DNA from 3 places in the Streptacidiphilus alkalitolerans genome. Region 3 is predicted to be linked to each of the others. Evidence: riboswitches for the same ligand, from Rfam matches in the RefSeq annotation. Region 3 holds a riboswitch; each other region holds the start of a gene.
What was found. A riboswitch is a leader RNA that binds a small molecule or an ion and turns the genes downstream of it on or off. The one in region 3 is predicted to bind S-adenosylmethionine.
Positions count from the first base shown of each region.

Region 1: it holds a riboswitch for S-adenosylmethionine, as region 3 does, so the genes downstream of both, ACEZDG_RS24715 (aminotransferase class V-fold PLP-dependent enzyme) here and thrC (threonine synthase) in region 3, are expected to answer to the same signal.
Region 2: it holds a riboswitch for S-adenosylmethionine, as region 3 does, so the genes downstream of both, ACEZDG_RS18400 (putative leader peptide) here and thrC (threonine synthase) in region 3, are expected to answer to the same signal.

Region 1 covers NZ_JBHEZX010000011.1:230,815-235,200, forward strand. Annotated here, with positions in the region: gene ACEZDG_RS24700 (hypothetical protein) at 1-64, opposite strand, end outside; gene ACEZDG_RS24705 (rhomboid family intramembrane serine protease) at 200-997, shown strand; gene ACEZDG_RS24710 (Lrp/AsnC family transcriptional regulator) at 994-1,275, shown strand; gene ACEZDG_RS24715 (aminotransferase class V-fold PLP-dependent enzyme) at 1,283-2,653, opposite strand; SAM riboswitch class IV at 2,709-2,829, opposite strand; gene trpD (anthranilate phosphoribosyltransferase) at 2,887-3,957, opposite strand; gene ACEZDG_RS24725 (hypothetical protein) at 4,033-4,386, opposite strand, start outside.
Region 2 covers NZ_JBHEZX010000007.1:237,549-241,934, reverse strand. Annotated here, with positions in the region: gene ACEZDG_RS18415 (amino acid ABC transporter ATP-binding protein) at 1-504, opposite strand, end outside; gene ACEZDG_RS18410 (amino acid ABC transporter permease) at 522-1,544, opposite strand; gene ACEZDG_RS18405 (putative leader peptide) at 1,668-1,778, opposite strand; SAM riboswitch class IV at 1,830-1,941, opposite strand; SAM riboswitch class IV at 2,129-2,241, shown strand; gene ACEZDG_RS18400 (putative leader peptide) at 2,253-2,351, shown strand; gene ACEZDG_RS18395 (LLM class flavin-dependent oxidoreductase) at 2,492-3,697, shown strand; gene ACEZDG_RS18390 (NtaA/DmoA family FMN-dependent monooxygenase) at 3,713-4,386, shown strand, end outside.
Region 3 covers NZ_JBHEZX010000003.1:467,379-471,764, forward strand. Annotated here, with positions in the region: gene thrC (threonine synthase) at 1-1,274, opposite strand, end outside; SAM riboswitch class I at 1,268-1,402, opposite strand; gene ACEZDG_RS08910 (glucosyl-3-phosphoglycerate synthase) at 1,571-2,536, shown strand; gene ACEZDG_RS08915 (alpha,alpha-trehalose-phosphate synthase (UDP-forming)) at 2,567-3,997, shown strand; gene ACEZDG_RS08920 (hypothetical protein) at 4,007-4,386, opposite strand, start outside.

The sequences.
Region 1 (4,386 bases), on a different contig from region 3:
GGGTCAGGTTGCCGCACAGGGTGCAGCGCCACCGGGTGCCCTCGGTGGGAAGAGGGACAGACATGGGTGGTTCCTCTCGGCCGGGTGCAGGAGTTTCTGCTCCGTCAACCCTATGGCCTCGCTGACCGGCGCGAACACAGTCCCCCACATGGACGGACCAGCCGGTGTCAGATTTGTCCGCAGAAGGAATGATTGGCGCATGGTGATCCCGGTACGCACGGTAGGCGACAACGGCCCGGCTCCGTACGTCCCGGTGGTGACCTGGGCGCTGATCGCGCTGTGCACCCTGGTCTTCCTGGTCGGCCCGGTCTCCGGGCTCGACCCGCTGTACGGCGGCGGCAGCGCCAGGGCCTGCTCGGAACTGGCCTACTACCAGCACTGGGGGGTGATCCCCCATGAGCTGCTGGACAACCGCGCCCTGCCCGCCGCCCCGGCCGACGGCTGCCCCGCCGCCGACCCCTTCCCCAAGGTGCCCGCCCTGTCGGTGCTGACCGCGATGTTCGTCCACGGCGGCTGGCTGCACCTGCTGGGCAACATGGTCTTCCTCTACGTCTTCGGCGCGATGGTCGAGGAGCGGATGGGCCGGCTGCGCTATCTGCTGGCCTATCTGGGCCTGGGCTACCTGGCCACCTACGGCTACGCCCTGTTCGCCGAGCACGGGGACAACGGCACGCAGACCCTGGTGGGGGCCTCCGGGGCGATCGCCGGGGTGCTGGGCGCCTACCTGTGCCTGTACCCCAGGGCACGGGTGACCAGCCTGCTGCCGTTCCTGCTGTTCCTGCCGCTGCGCTTCCCGGCCTGGGTGGTGCTCGGCGTGTGGTTCGGGATCCAGTGGGCCTCGGTGGGCGCGCCCTCCGCCGCCGTCACCGGGGTCGCCTACACCGCCCATCTGATCGGCTTCGCCGGCGGCTTCCTGTTCGCCTGGCTGCTGTACTGCCGCAGCCGTGGATACCCTGGCCGGACCAAACCGCGCCTGCTTCCAGGAGAACCACCGTGATCACCGCGATCGTGCTCATCAAGACCAGCGTCGACCGGATCCCCGAGATCGCCGAGTCGATCGCCGCGATCGACGGCGTCAGCGAGGTGTACTCGGTCACCGGGCAGCACGACCTGGTGGCCATGGTCCGGGTCCGCGCCCACGAGGAACTGGCCGAGGTGATCCCCGGTCAGGTCAACAAGGTGCCCGGGGTGGAGTCCACCGAGACCCACATCGCCTTCCGCACCTACTCCCGGCACGACCTGGACGCGGCCTTCGCCCTGGGCCTGGACGAGTAGCAGCAGCTCACGGCTGGCGGCGGGTGTCCGGCACGCAGCGCCCGCCCTCGGTCCGGTAGGCCCACCGCGCGCCCTCGGTGACCAGCTCGCGCACCGCGGCGACGAAGCGGTCCACGTGCTCGTCCGGGGTGCCCGCGCCGAAGCTGACCCGGATCGCGTTGAGGCTGCGCTCCCCCGGCAGCGCCTCGGGCGCACCGCACTCGGACGGCGGGGCCTCTTCGCCACCCAGCAGGGTGCGCACCAGCGGGTGGGCGCAGAACAGTCCGTCGCGGACGCCGATGCCGTACTCGGCGGACAGCGCGGCGGAGAAGTGCGAGCTGTTCCAGTCCTGGACCACGAAGGACAGCACACCGACCCGCGGGTGCTCCTCACCGAACAGGGTCAGCACCTTGACCTGCGGGATCTCGGCCAGGCCGGCCCGCAGTCGGCCGATCAGGTACTGCTCACGGGCCACCAGGCCCTCGAACCCGGCCTCGGTGAGCGCCTTGCAGGCGGAGGCGATGGCATAGGCGCCGATGACATTGGGCGAGCCCGCCTCGTGCCGCGCCGGGCCCTGCTGCCACTCCACCGCGACCGAGCCGTCGGCCTCCCTGGCCACGCTGCGGCTGGCGCCGCCGCCGGCCAGGTAGGGCTCGGCGGCGTCCAGCCAGTCGCTGCGGCCGGCCAGCACGCCCGCGCCGAAGGGGGCGTAGAGCTTGTGCCCGGAGAAGGCCACCCAGTCCACGTCGAGGTCGCGGACCGAGACCGGGTGGTGCGGGGCCAACTGGGCGGCGTCCAGCACGATCCGGGCCCCGTGGCGGTGCGCCGTCGCGGCCAGCTCGCGGACCGGCCAGATCTCCCCGGTGACATTGGACGCGCCGGTGACGCAGACCAGCTTCGGCCCCTCGGGACACTGCGCCAGCGCCTGGTCCAGCGCCGCCACCGCCTCCTGCGGCGAGCGCGGGGCGCGCAGGTAGCTGACACCGACGTCCTCGCGGCGCCAGGGCAGCAGCGAGGCGTGGTGCTCGGTCTCGAAGACGAACACCCGGGTTCCGGCCGGCAGCACCGAGGCCAGCAGGTTCAGCGAGTCGGTGGTGGCCCGGGTGAAGACCACCTGGTCGCCGTCGCGCAGGTCGAGGAACTCGGCGACGGTGGCCCGGCTCTGCTCGAACAGGTCGGTGGAGAGCTGGGACAGGTAGCCGGCCCCGCGGTGCACGCTGCCGTAGTAGGGGGCGTAGGCGGCCACGTCGTCCCAGACCCGCTGCAGGGCCGGGGCGCTGGCGGCGTAGTCCAGGGCGGCATAGCTGACCTTCTCGCCGCCGACCAGCGGCACCTCGACGTCGCGGCCGAGCACGGCGAGCGGCTCACAGACGGAAACGGTATCGGCGTACGCGGACATAACGGCCCCTCCAGGGCATCCAGTGGACCCCTGGCCAATGGCCGCACAACTGAGGGATCCGCGCTTGCCCTGCGGCAGTGTTGCCGAAGGGCCTGGTCGTCACCCGGAAGCACCCCGCCACGGAAGGAGGGTTGCCGGACAGCAAGCCGGGGCTAATGACGCTGTCACTCGTGACCTGTGAAGAAGTATGACAGGGGTCCACCCGCTGGGCGAACCCCTGTCCAGGATATGAACTACGCGTGCGTCGCCGCAGCCCAGCGGGCCAGCACCGCTTCGGCCGCACCGGAGTCGATCGACTCCGCGGTGCGCTTCATCGCCGCCGCCAGCTGCTCCGCCAGCGGGGCCGCGGTCTGGTCCAGGGCGACCAGGGCCGAGGCCGAGTTGAGCAGCACCGCGTCCCGCACCGGGCCGTGCTCCCCGGCGAAGACCCGGCGGGCGACCGCGGCGTTGTAGGCGGAGTCGGCGCCGCGCAGGGCCTCGATGCCGACGTACTCGATGCCGACGTCGTGCGGGTCGAAGGTGCTGCGCTCGACCTCGCCGTCACGCACCTGCCAGACCGTGGACGTGCCGGTGACGGTCAGCTCGTCCAGGCCGTCGTCGCCGCGGAAGACCAGCGCGGACGCCCCGCGCCTGGCCAGCACGCCGGCGATCAGCCCGGCCATCCGGCTGTCGAAGCAGCCCACCGCGTTGGCCCGGACCCGGGCCGGGTTGGTGAGTGGGCCGAGCAGGTTGAAGGAGGTGGGGATGCCCAGGTCGCCGCGGGCCGGGGCGGCGTGGCGCATCGCCGGGTGGAACACCGGGGCCGGGCAGTAGGTGATGCCGGCCTCGGCCGCCACCTCGGCCACCCGGCGGGGCGTCAGCCCCAGGTTCACGCCCAGCTTCTCCAGCACGTCGGTCGCGCCGCTGGCCGAGGAGGCGGCCCGGTTGCCGTGCTTGACCACCAGCGCACCGGCCCCGGCCGCGACCACCGCCGACATGGTGGAGATGTTCACGGTCTTGGCCCGGTCGCCGCCGGTGCCGACGATGTCCACCGCCCGGCCCGGCACCTCGATCACGGTGGCGTGCCGGTACATGGCCTCCACCAGGCCGGTGATCTCCTCCACGGTCTCGCCCTTGGCCCGCAGCGCCACCATGAAACCGGCCACCTGGGCCGGGGTGGCCTCCCCGGTCATGATCCGGTCCATCGCCCAGGAGGTCTCCGCGGCCGACAGGTCGGTGCGGGCGATCAGCGCGCTGAGGACGTCCGGCCAGGAGCGCGCCTGCACGGGGTCGCCGCCGCCGTCAGCAGGAAACACGTTCGCCATGGCCGTGGGCCTCTCACTTGTTCAAGGATGGAGGACCACAGCCTAGCGACCGGCCAAACGCCGGGACGGCAGATCTCAGCCGACGAGATGCGCGGTTCCGCTGCGCAGCAGGGTGGTCGCCGTGGCGGCCAGCGCCACCGGGTCGACCGGTGCGGCGACGGCCGCGTCGGCCCGGCTCCAGGCGGCCAGCCAGGAGTCCTGCGGCCGGCCGATCAGCACCAGCACCGGGGGGCAGCCGTAGATCTCGTCCTTGAGCTGGCGGCACAGGCCCATCCCGCCGACCGGGGTGGCCTCGCCGTCCAGCACCAGCAGGTCGAGCCGGCGCCCGCCCTTGGCGTGCGCGTCCAGGGCCTTGATGACGGCGGGCTCGGTGGCGCACTCCAGGTACTGAATCTCCGCCAGGTCCGCGGCGGGCCGCTTCCCCAGCGC
Region 2 (4,386 bases), on a different contig from region 3:
CAGCAGGTCCGGTTCCATCGCCAGCGCGCGGGCGATGGCCACCCGCTGCTGCTGGCCGCCGGACAGCTGCCGGGGGTAGGCGCCCTCCCGGCCGGCCAGGCCGACCCGCTCCAGCAGCTCCCTGGCCCGGGCCGCGGCCTGCTTCCTGGACGCGCCGCGGACCGCGACCGGGGCCTCGGTGATGTTCTCCAGCACGGTCAGGTGCGGGAACAGGTTGAACTGCTGGAACACCATCCCGACCCTGGCCCGCTGCCGGGTGATCGTCCGGTGCCCCAACTCGTGCAGCTTGCCGCCCTGGTGGCGGTAGCCGATGATCTCGCCGCCCACCTCGACGAAGCCGGCGTCCGGCTTCTCCAGGTGGTTGATGCTGCGCAGCAGGGTCGACTTGCCCGAGCCCGAGGGGCCGAGCAGCACGGTCACCTCGCCCTCGCCCACGTCCAGGTCCACCCCGTCCAGCACCAAGTGGGCGCCGAAGCTCTTGCGCAGGCCACGGATCCGGACCAGCGGCTGCCCGGTGCCGGTCATGAGAGCACCGCCGCACCGCGTCCGGTCCGCCCCAGCAGCGGGATGTTGCCGCGCAGCACCCGCCAGAAGCCTTCTCCGCCACGGCGGTTGCTGCCCCTGGCGTAGTGGCGCTCGACGAAGTACTGCCCGATCGAGAGCAGCGTGGTGAGGATGACGTACCAGAGCGTCGCCACCAGCAGCAGCGGGATGATCAGGAAGTTCTGGTTGTAGATCAGCTGGGACGAGTAGAGCAGGTCCTGCACCGCGATGACGCTGACGATCGAGGTCGCCTTGAGCATCCCGATCAGCAGGTTGCCGGAGGCCGGGACGATGGCCGGCATCGCCTGCGGCAGCACGATCCTGCGGAAGATCCGCGCGTTGCCGAGGCCCAGCGCCTGGGCCGCCTCGGTCTGGCCGTGCTCGACCGAGAGGATGCCGCCGCGGACGATCTCGGAGGAGAAGGCGGCCACGTCCAGGGTCAGCCCGATGAAGGCGGCCAGGATCCCGCTGAACAGGTGCGCGGTCCGCACCGTCGCGAGCTCCGGGCCGAACGGGATGCCCAGCGACAACTGCGGGTAGAGCGACGCCAGTTCATACCAGAACAGCAGCTGCACCAGGATCGGGACCGAGCGGATCAGCCAGACGAAGCCGAAGCTCAGCGTGCGCAGCACCGGGTTCCTGGACAGCCGCATCGCGGCCACCCCGATGCCCAGCACATAGCCGGTGGCCATCACCGCCGCGGTGAGCCAGAGCGTCAGCTCCAGGCCGCGCAGGATCGAGCCGCTCAGGAAGAAGCTGCCGACCGTGCCCCACTGGAACCGGCTGTTGGTGAACACCGTGTGCACGAACATGGCGAACAGCACCAGCAGCACCAGCGCCGAGACCCACTGGCCCGGACGGCGCAGCGGCACCAGCTTCGCGGCGAGCAGCTGCTCGTCCGGCACCGCGTGGTGCGCGGGCTGGACGTCCGACTTCGGGGTGTCCGAGGGCGGCGGTTCCGGCGGCGCGGGTATCCGCGCAGGGGTTTCCGAACGGCTCATGGTGTGTGCTTTCCGTCCCGTGGGGGCGCAGCATCACTCCGCGGCCCGGCGGGCGGGACGGGGTGACGGCGAGGGTGAGGGCGTGGTCGAGTCAGATCTCGGCGCGGCAGGGCGCGAGCGCGGTCAACAGACCGGGGCTGTCCTCGGACAAAGGGCGCTGCTCACCCGAAGCAGGTCGACATGGCGCCGCGCGACCCGCGACTGGAAGGACCCCTGCGGGCGCGGCGTGCTCATCGAGCGCTGTACCTGCATGTGGATCACCTCACCGTCTTCCGGCCCCGTGGGGCCTCGCGCTTACAGGAGAACTGTCGTCCTGTCGGGTCGTCACCTGGAGCACCCCACCGCGTCGGAGGGTTGCCGGTCAGCAAGCCAGGGCTTGACGCTGACGCTCGTAACCAGGGCTTACGTTAACCGCTCGGCGGCTTTTAGACAATGCCTATGGATCTGATGGGGATGCGATCCCGGCCTGCGGGAAGACTTCGCGGCCAAGCCGTGTTGTGGTCAAGGGAGTTGGTATTCGCTCGAACGCGAGTCGATCTCCGGGGATTGTGTTCGGCGCCCAACCGGAGCTACCGTGAGCCCCAGGTTACGAGCGTCAGCGACAAGCCCTGGCTTGCTGACCAGCAACCCTCCGACGCGGCGGGGTGCTCCAGGTGACGACCAGGCGGTGCCGGACCCGGCCCCGCAAGCGCGAGATTGAAGGCGGAGGTGACTGCGGTGCGTCGAGCCATCGGCACGTACTCGCGTCGACACATCGATCTTCAGCGCATCGCCAGCGCACTCTGTACGGCCGGTCACTCGGCCTGAGCCGCAGCGCTCTGTCGTAAACGCGCCTACCTCCCTCCCCGCACAGCCGACGCCGCCCCGGGCCAGTCCCGGCGCGGGTTCCGTTCGGCATGCCCTCCGCACCGGTGGAGCCCCCACCCGAGCAGGAAGCGACACCCCCCATGCCTCAACCAGACCCTGCCCTCCACCTCGCCGTCGCCCTGGACGGCGCCGGCTGGCACCCCGCCGCCTGGCGCGAACCGGCCGCCCGGCCGAAGGACCTGCTCACCGCGGCGTACTGGGCCGACCTGGTCGCCGAGGCCGAGCGGGGGCTGCTGGACTTCGTCACCATCGAGGACTCGCTCGGCCTGCAGTCCTCCAGCCACTTCGACGAGGACCGGCGCACCGACCAGGTCCGCGGCCGACTGGACGCGGTGCTGATCGCCGCCCGGATCGCACCGCTGACCAGCAACATCGGGCTGATCCCGACCGCGGTGGCGACCCACACCGAGCCGTTCCACCTCTCCAAGGCGATCGCCACCCTGGACTACGTCAGCACCGGCCGGGCCGGCCTCCGGGTCCAGGTCTCCGGGCGCCCCTTCGAGGCCGAGCTCTTCGGCCGGCGCACGGTGCCGCCGTTCCGGCTGGAGGACTTCGACCAGCCCCAGGTCCAGGCGCTAGTCGCGGACCTGTTCGACGAGGCCGCCGACTACGTCGAGGCGGTCCGCCGGCTCTGGGACAGCTGGGAGGACGACGCGGAGATCCGCGACACCGCCACCGGCCGCTTCGTGGACCGCGACAAGCTGCACTACATCGACTTCGAGGGGGCGAGGTTCAGCGTCAAGGGGCCGTCGATCACCCCGCGCCCGCCGCAGGGACAGCCGGTGGTCGCGGCCCTGGCGCACGCGACCATCCCCTACCGGCTGGTCGCCCGCTCCACCGACGTCGGCTTCGTCACCCCGCGCGGCGCCGAGGACGCCCGGGCCATCCTGGCCGAGATCCGCGCCGAACAGGCCGCCGCCGGCCGGGCCGAGGAGACCGTGCACGTCTTCGGCGACCTGGTGGTGTTCCTGGACGACGACGCCGACGCGGCAGCCGCCCGCAGGGACCGGCTGGACCAGCTGGCCGGCGCCCCGTACAGCAGCGACGCCCAGGTGTTCACCGGGACCGCCGCGCAGCTCGCGGACCAGCTGCAGGAGTGGCAGCAGGCCGGTCTGACCGGGTTCCGGCTGCGTCCCGCCGCCGTCCCGCACGACCTGGAGCAGATCACCCGCCGCCTGGTGCCGGAGCTGCAGCGCCGCGGCGCCTTCCGCACCGGCTACGAGGCCGACACCCTGCGCGGGCTGCTGGGCCTGGCCCGTCCCGCCAACCGCTACGCCGCCGTCTGAGGAGAGGTCCGACCCATGAGCAAGCCACTGAAGCAGATCCACCTCGCGGCGCACTTCCCCGGCGTCAACAACACCACGGTGTGGAGCGACCCCGAGGCCGGAAGCCACATCGAGTTCAGCTCCTTCGCCCACTTCGCCAGGACCGCCGAGCGCGCCAAGTTCGACTTCCTCTTCCTGGCCGAGGGCCTGCGGCTGCGCGAGCAGGGCGGGAAGATCTACGACCTGGACGTGGTCGGCCGCCCCGACACCTTCACCGTGCTGGCCGCGCTGGCCGCCGTCACCGAGCGGATCGGCCTGACCGGCACCATCAACTCCACCTTCAACGAGCCCTACGAGGTGGCCCGGCAGTTCGCCTCGCTGGACCACCTCTCGGACGGGCGGGCCGCCTGGAACGTGGTCACCTCCTGGGACGCCTTCACCGGCGAGAACTTCCGCCGCGGCGGCTTCCTCAAGCAGGAGGACCGCTACTCCCGGGCCCAGCAGTTCCTGCAGACCACCCAGGAGCTGTTTGACTCCTGGGACGGCGGCGAGATCCTCGCCGACCAGGAGTCCGGGCAGTTCCTCCGCGACCCCGAGGCCGGCCGCTTCGAGCACCACGACCAGCACTTCGACATCGCCGGGCGGTTCAACGTCCCGCGCAGCCCGCAGGGGCGCCCGGTGATCTTCCAGGCCGGCGACTCGGAGGAGGG
Region 3 (4,386 bases):
AAGGAGTCCAGGGTGGGGCGGATGGTGGCGGACAGGCCGGTGGTGGGTTCCACCGCGTCCAGGGTCTTCAGACCGTCTCCGGTGTTCAGGACCACGGTCTCGGCTGCCGGGTCGAGCAGGCCGTTCTTGATCAGCTTCTGCAGTACACCCACGGTAACCCCGCCCGCGGTCTCGGCGAAGATCCCCTCGGTCCGCGCCAGCAGCTTGATCGCGTCCACGACCTGCTCGTCGTTGACGTCCTCGACCGCCCCGCCGGTACGGCGGCAGATGTCCAGCACATAGGGGCCGTCGGCCGGGTTGCCGATCGCCAGCGACTTGGCGATGGTGTTCGGCTTCTGCGGGCGGATCACGTCGCGGCCGGTCTTGAAGGCGACCGAGACCGGCGAGCAGCCCTCGGCCTGGGCCCCGAAGATCTTGTAGGGCTTGTCCTCGACCAGGCCGAGCGCGATCAGCTCCTTCAGCCCCTTGTCGATCTTCGTCAGCTGCGAGCCGGAGGCGATCGGGATCACCAGCTGGTCCGGCAGCCGCCAGCCCAGCTGCTCGCAGATCTCGTACGCCAGGGTCTTCGAGCCCTCGCCGTAGTACGGGCGCAGGTTGACGTTGACGAAGCCCCAGCCCTCGCCGGCCGGGTCGCCGATCAGCTCCGAGCAGAAGCGGTTCACATCGTCGTAGTTGCCCTCGATGCCGACCAGCTCGCCGCCGTACACCGCGGCCATCACGATCTTGCCCTGCTCCAGGTCCTGCGGGATGAACACGCAGGAGCGCAGCCCGGTACGGGCCGCGGCGGCGCCCACCGCGCCGGCCAGGTTGCCGGTGGAGGAGCAGGAGAGGGTGGTGAAGCCGAAGGTGCGGGCGGCCTCGACCGCGATCGCGACGACCCGGTCCTTGAAGGAGTGGGTCGGGTTGCCGGAGTCGTCCTTGACGTACAGGCCGCCGGTGATCCCCAGCTCGCGGGCCAGGTTGTCGGCCTTGACCAGCTTGGTCCAGCCCGGGTTGATGTTCGGCCGGGTCGCCACGTCGGCCGGGACCGGCAGCAGCGGGGCGTAGCGCCAGATGTTCGCCGGGCCCGCCTCGATCTGCGCCCGCAGCGCCTCGGGGTCGCCGCTGGGCAGCTCGTAGGCCACCTCGAGGGGCCCGAAGCACTCGGTACAGGCGAAGTCGGGGGCGAGCGGGGTCCGCGCACCGCACTCCCTGCAGGACAGGGCGACGGCGGGACCGAAAGACTCGGGTGTGACAGTTGCAGCAGCCATGATGGCGAGGCCCTCTCTCCTCATCTTCCCCGCGGCGCGTTTCGCCGCAGGACGGAATTGGCACCTTCCCCACCAGGGCCTTGACGGCTGTAGCTGGCAGGAGGGTTGCCGGGACTTCAACGGGCCGTTCCCTCAGTCCCTCTGGATGAGCTCTATGGCGGACCGTTCGCTCCTGGTCCGCATTTGTGATGATGGCAGTGCGTCCGCCGTGCGGCGGGCGTCTGTCATCCCCAAGACTGTAACCGAAGCGACGTCGGCGATCACTGGGCGTCCGCGAGACGAGACGCGCATCACGGCTCGTGCCACACCAGAGGAGTCCTGTGCTTGACGAGGTCGCGGACTGGCTGCGCCACCGCTCCTGGGCGGCCGACGACCGCTCGCTGCCCGAACTGCTCGCCGCCAAGGAGGCGACCGGAAGCACCGTCAGCGTCGTGCTGCCCGCACTGGATGAGGAGGCCACGGTCGGCGGAATCGTCTCCGCCATCCGCCGCGACCTGATGGACGCCGTGCCGCTGGTGGACGAACTGGTCGTGGTCGACTCCGGCTCCAGCGACCGCACCGGGCAGGCCGCCGCCGCGGCCGGGGCCCGGGTGGTGCACCGCGACTCGATACTCCCCGAGCTGCCCGCGCTGCCCGGCAAGGGCGAGGTGCTGTGGCGCTCGCTCCTCGCGACCAGCGGCGACATCGTCTGCTTCATCGACGCCGACCTGCGCGAGTTCGACTCCGCCTTCGTCTCCGGCATCGTCGGGCCGCTGCTCACCGAACCCGAGGTGGCCTTCGTCAAGGCCATGTACGACCGGCCGCTGGAGACCGGCGACACGGTGATCCCGGCCGGCGGCGGCCGGGTCACCGAGCTGGTCGCCCGCCCGCTGCTGAACCTCTACTGGCCGCTGCTGGCCGGCTTCGTCCAGCCGCTCGGCGGCGAGTACGCGGCGCGGCGCTCACTGCTGGAACGGCTGCCCTTCGCCACCGGCTACGGCGTCGAGCTCGGCCTGCTGGTGGACGCGCTGGAACTGGCCGGCCTCGACGCCCTGGCCCAGGTGGACGTCGGCGTCCGGCACCACCGGCACCAGGACGCGCAGGCGCTCGGCCGGATGGCCGCCGCCATCCAGCTCACCGCGCTCGACCGGCTGGCCCGCAGCAACCGGATCAAGGCCGCGGACGACCTGGCCCGGCCCAGACTCACCCAGTTCACCCGCACCGCGGCGGGATTCACCCCCAGCACCGCCGACATCGCGGCCACCGACCGGCCACCCGTCGTCACGCTCACCGCGAACGACGTTTGACCCGGTCACGAGCAGGCAAGGCTGAGCATCATGGTCACAGCTAGTCCGGCATCGATTCTGCTCGCCTCCAACCGGGGCCCGATCTCGTTCACGGTCGAGGACGACGGCACCCTGACGCCACGCCGGGGCGGCGGCGGGCTGGTGTCGGGGCTCAGCGCCATCGGCGACGAGGTCGACTCGGTCTGGGTCTGCGCCGCGCTGTCGGAGGGCGACCGCGCCGCGACCCGGCAGGGCCTCGACGACCCGTCCGTGCGCATGCTGGACATCGACCCGGGCACCTTCGCCCGCGCCTACAACGGCATCGCCAACTCCACCCTCTGGTTCGTGCACCACCTCATCTACAACACGCCGACCACCCCGGTCTTCGGCAGCTCCTTCCGCCGCGAGTGGGCCTCCTACGAGGCGTACAACACGGCCTTCGCCGAGGCGCTGGCGGAGAACGCCGCGCCCGGCGCGACCGTGCTGGTCCAGGACTACCACCTGTCACTGACACCCCGGCTGCTCCGCGAACTGCGCCCCGACCTGCGGATCGGGCACTTCTCGCACACCCCCTGGGCCCCGCCGGACTACTACCGGCTGCTGCCCGACGACGTGGGCCGGGACGTCCTGGCCGGGATCCTCGGCGCGGACCGCGCCGGGTTCCTCACCCGGCGCTGGGCCGGGGCCTTCGCCGACTGCTGCGAGGCCGTGCTCGGCGCCGAGGTCGACCGGGACGCGCTGACCATCACCTACAAGGGCCGGACCACCCGGCTCGGCGTGCACCCGCTGGGCGCCGACGGCGACTTCCTGCGCGAGCGGTCGCACCGTCCGGACGTGGACTCCCGGCTGGCCACCCTGCGCGAGGCCGTCGGCGACCGGAAGACCGTGGTCCGGGTGGACCGGACCGAGCTGTCCAAGAACATCGTCCGCGGCCTGCACGCCTACCGGCACCTGCTGCGGACCCGGCCGGAATGGCTGGACCGGGTCGTCCACATCGCCTTCGCCTACCCCTCGCGGCACGACCTGCCGGAGTACCGCGAGTACACCGCCTCGGTGCTGCGGGTGGCCCAGGAGATCAACGACGAGTACGGCACCCCCACCTGGCAGCCGGTGATCCTGCACGTGGACGACGACTTCGCGCGGTCGCTGGCCGCGTACCGGCTCGCCGACGTCGCCCTGGTCAACCCGATCAGGGACGGGATGAACCTGGTCGCCAAGGAGGTCCCGGTGGTCACCGACCGGGGCTGCGCCCTGGTGCTGTCCCGCGAGGCCGGCGCCTACGAGGAACTGGGCGCCGACTCCGTGGTGGTCAACCCGTACGACATCATCGCCACCGCCGAGGCCCTGCACACCGCCCTGACCATGCCGGAGGACGAGCGCGCCGCGCGCTGCCTGCGGCTGGCCGAGGCGAGCACCGCGCTGCCCCCGTCGGCCTGGTTCCTGGAGCAGTACCAGGCTCTGACGGAGGATCAGCGGGGCTGAGCGGGAAGGCTACTTGCTGCAGGAGTAGTTGAAGCTTGCCGAGGCGCTGTGCGCGCCCGGCTCGGTGATCTCCACCGTCGCGGTGGCCTGCAGATTGCCGTTCCCCTGCACGGTCCAGCGCAGCGGCAGCGTCACCTCGTGCAGGCCCGACGGCACGGTCTTGGTCTGCATGCCGTCACTGCTGCCGTCGCTGCGGATCCAGCGGTAGTGGATCACCCCGGAACCGCCGTTGGTGTGCACCACGGCGTTGACCTCCTCGGTCCCGTCGCAGGTGAGCGCGGCGGGGCTGGCGGTGACCGCGACCGAGCCGATGCTCAGCGGGGTGCCGAAGCGGTTCCACAGCAGGAACGCGACGACGCCCAGCAGGACCAGACCGGCCAGCAGGAACC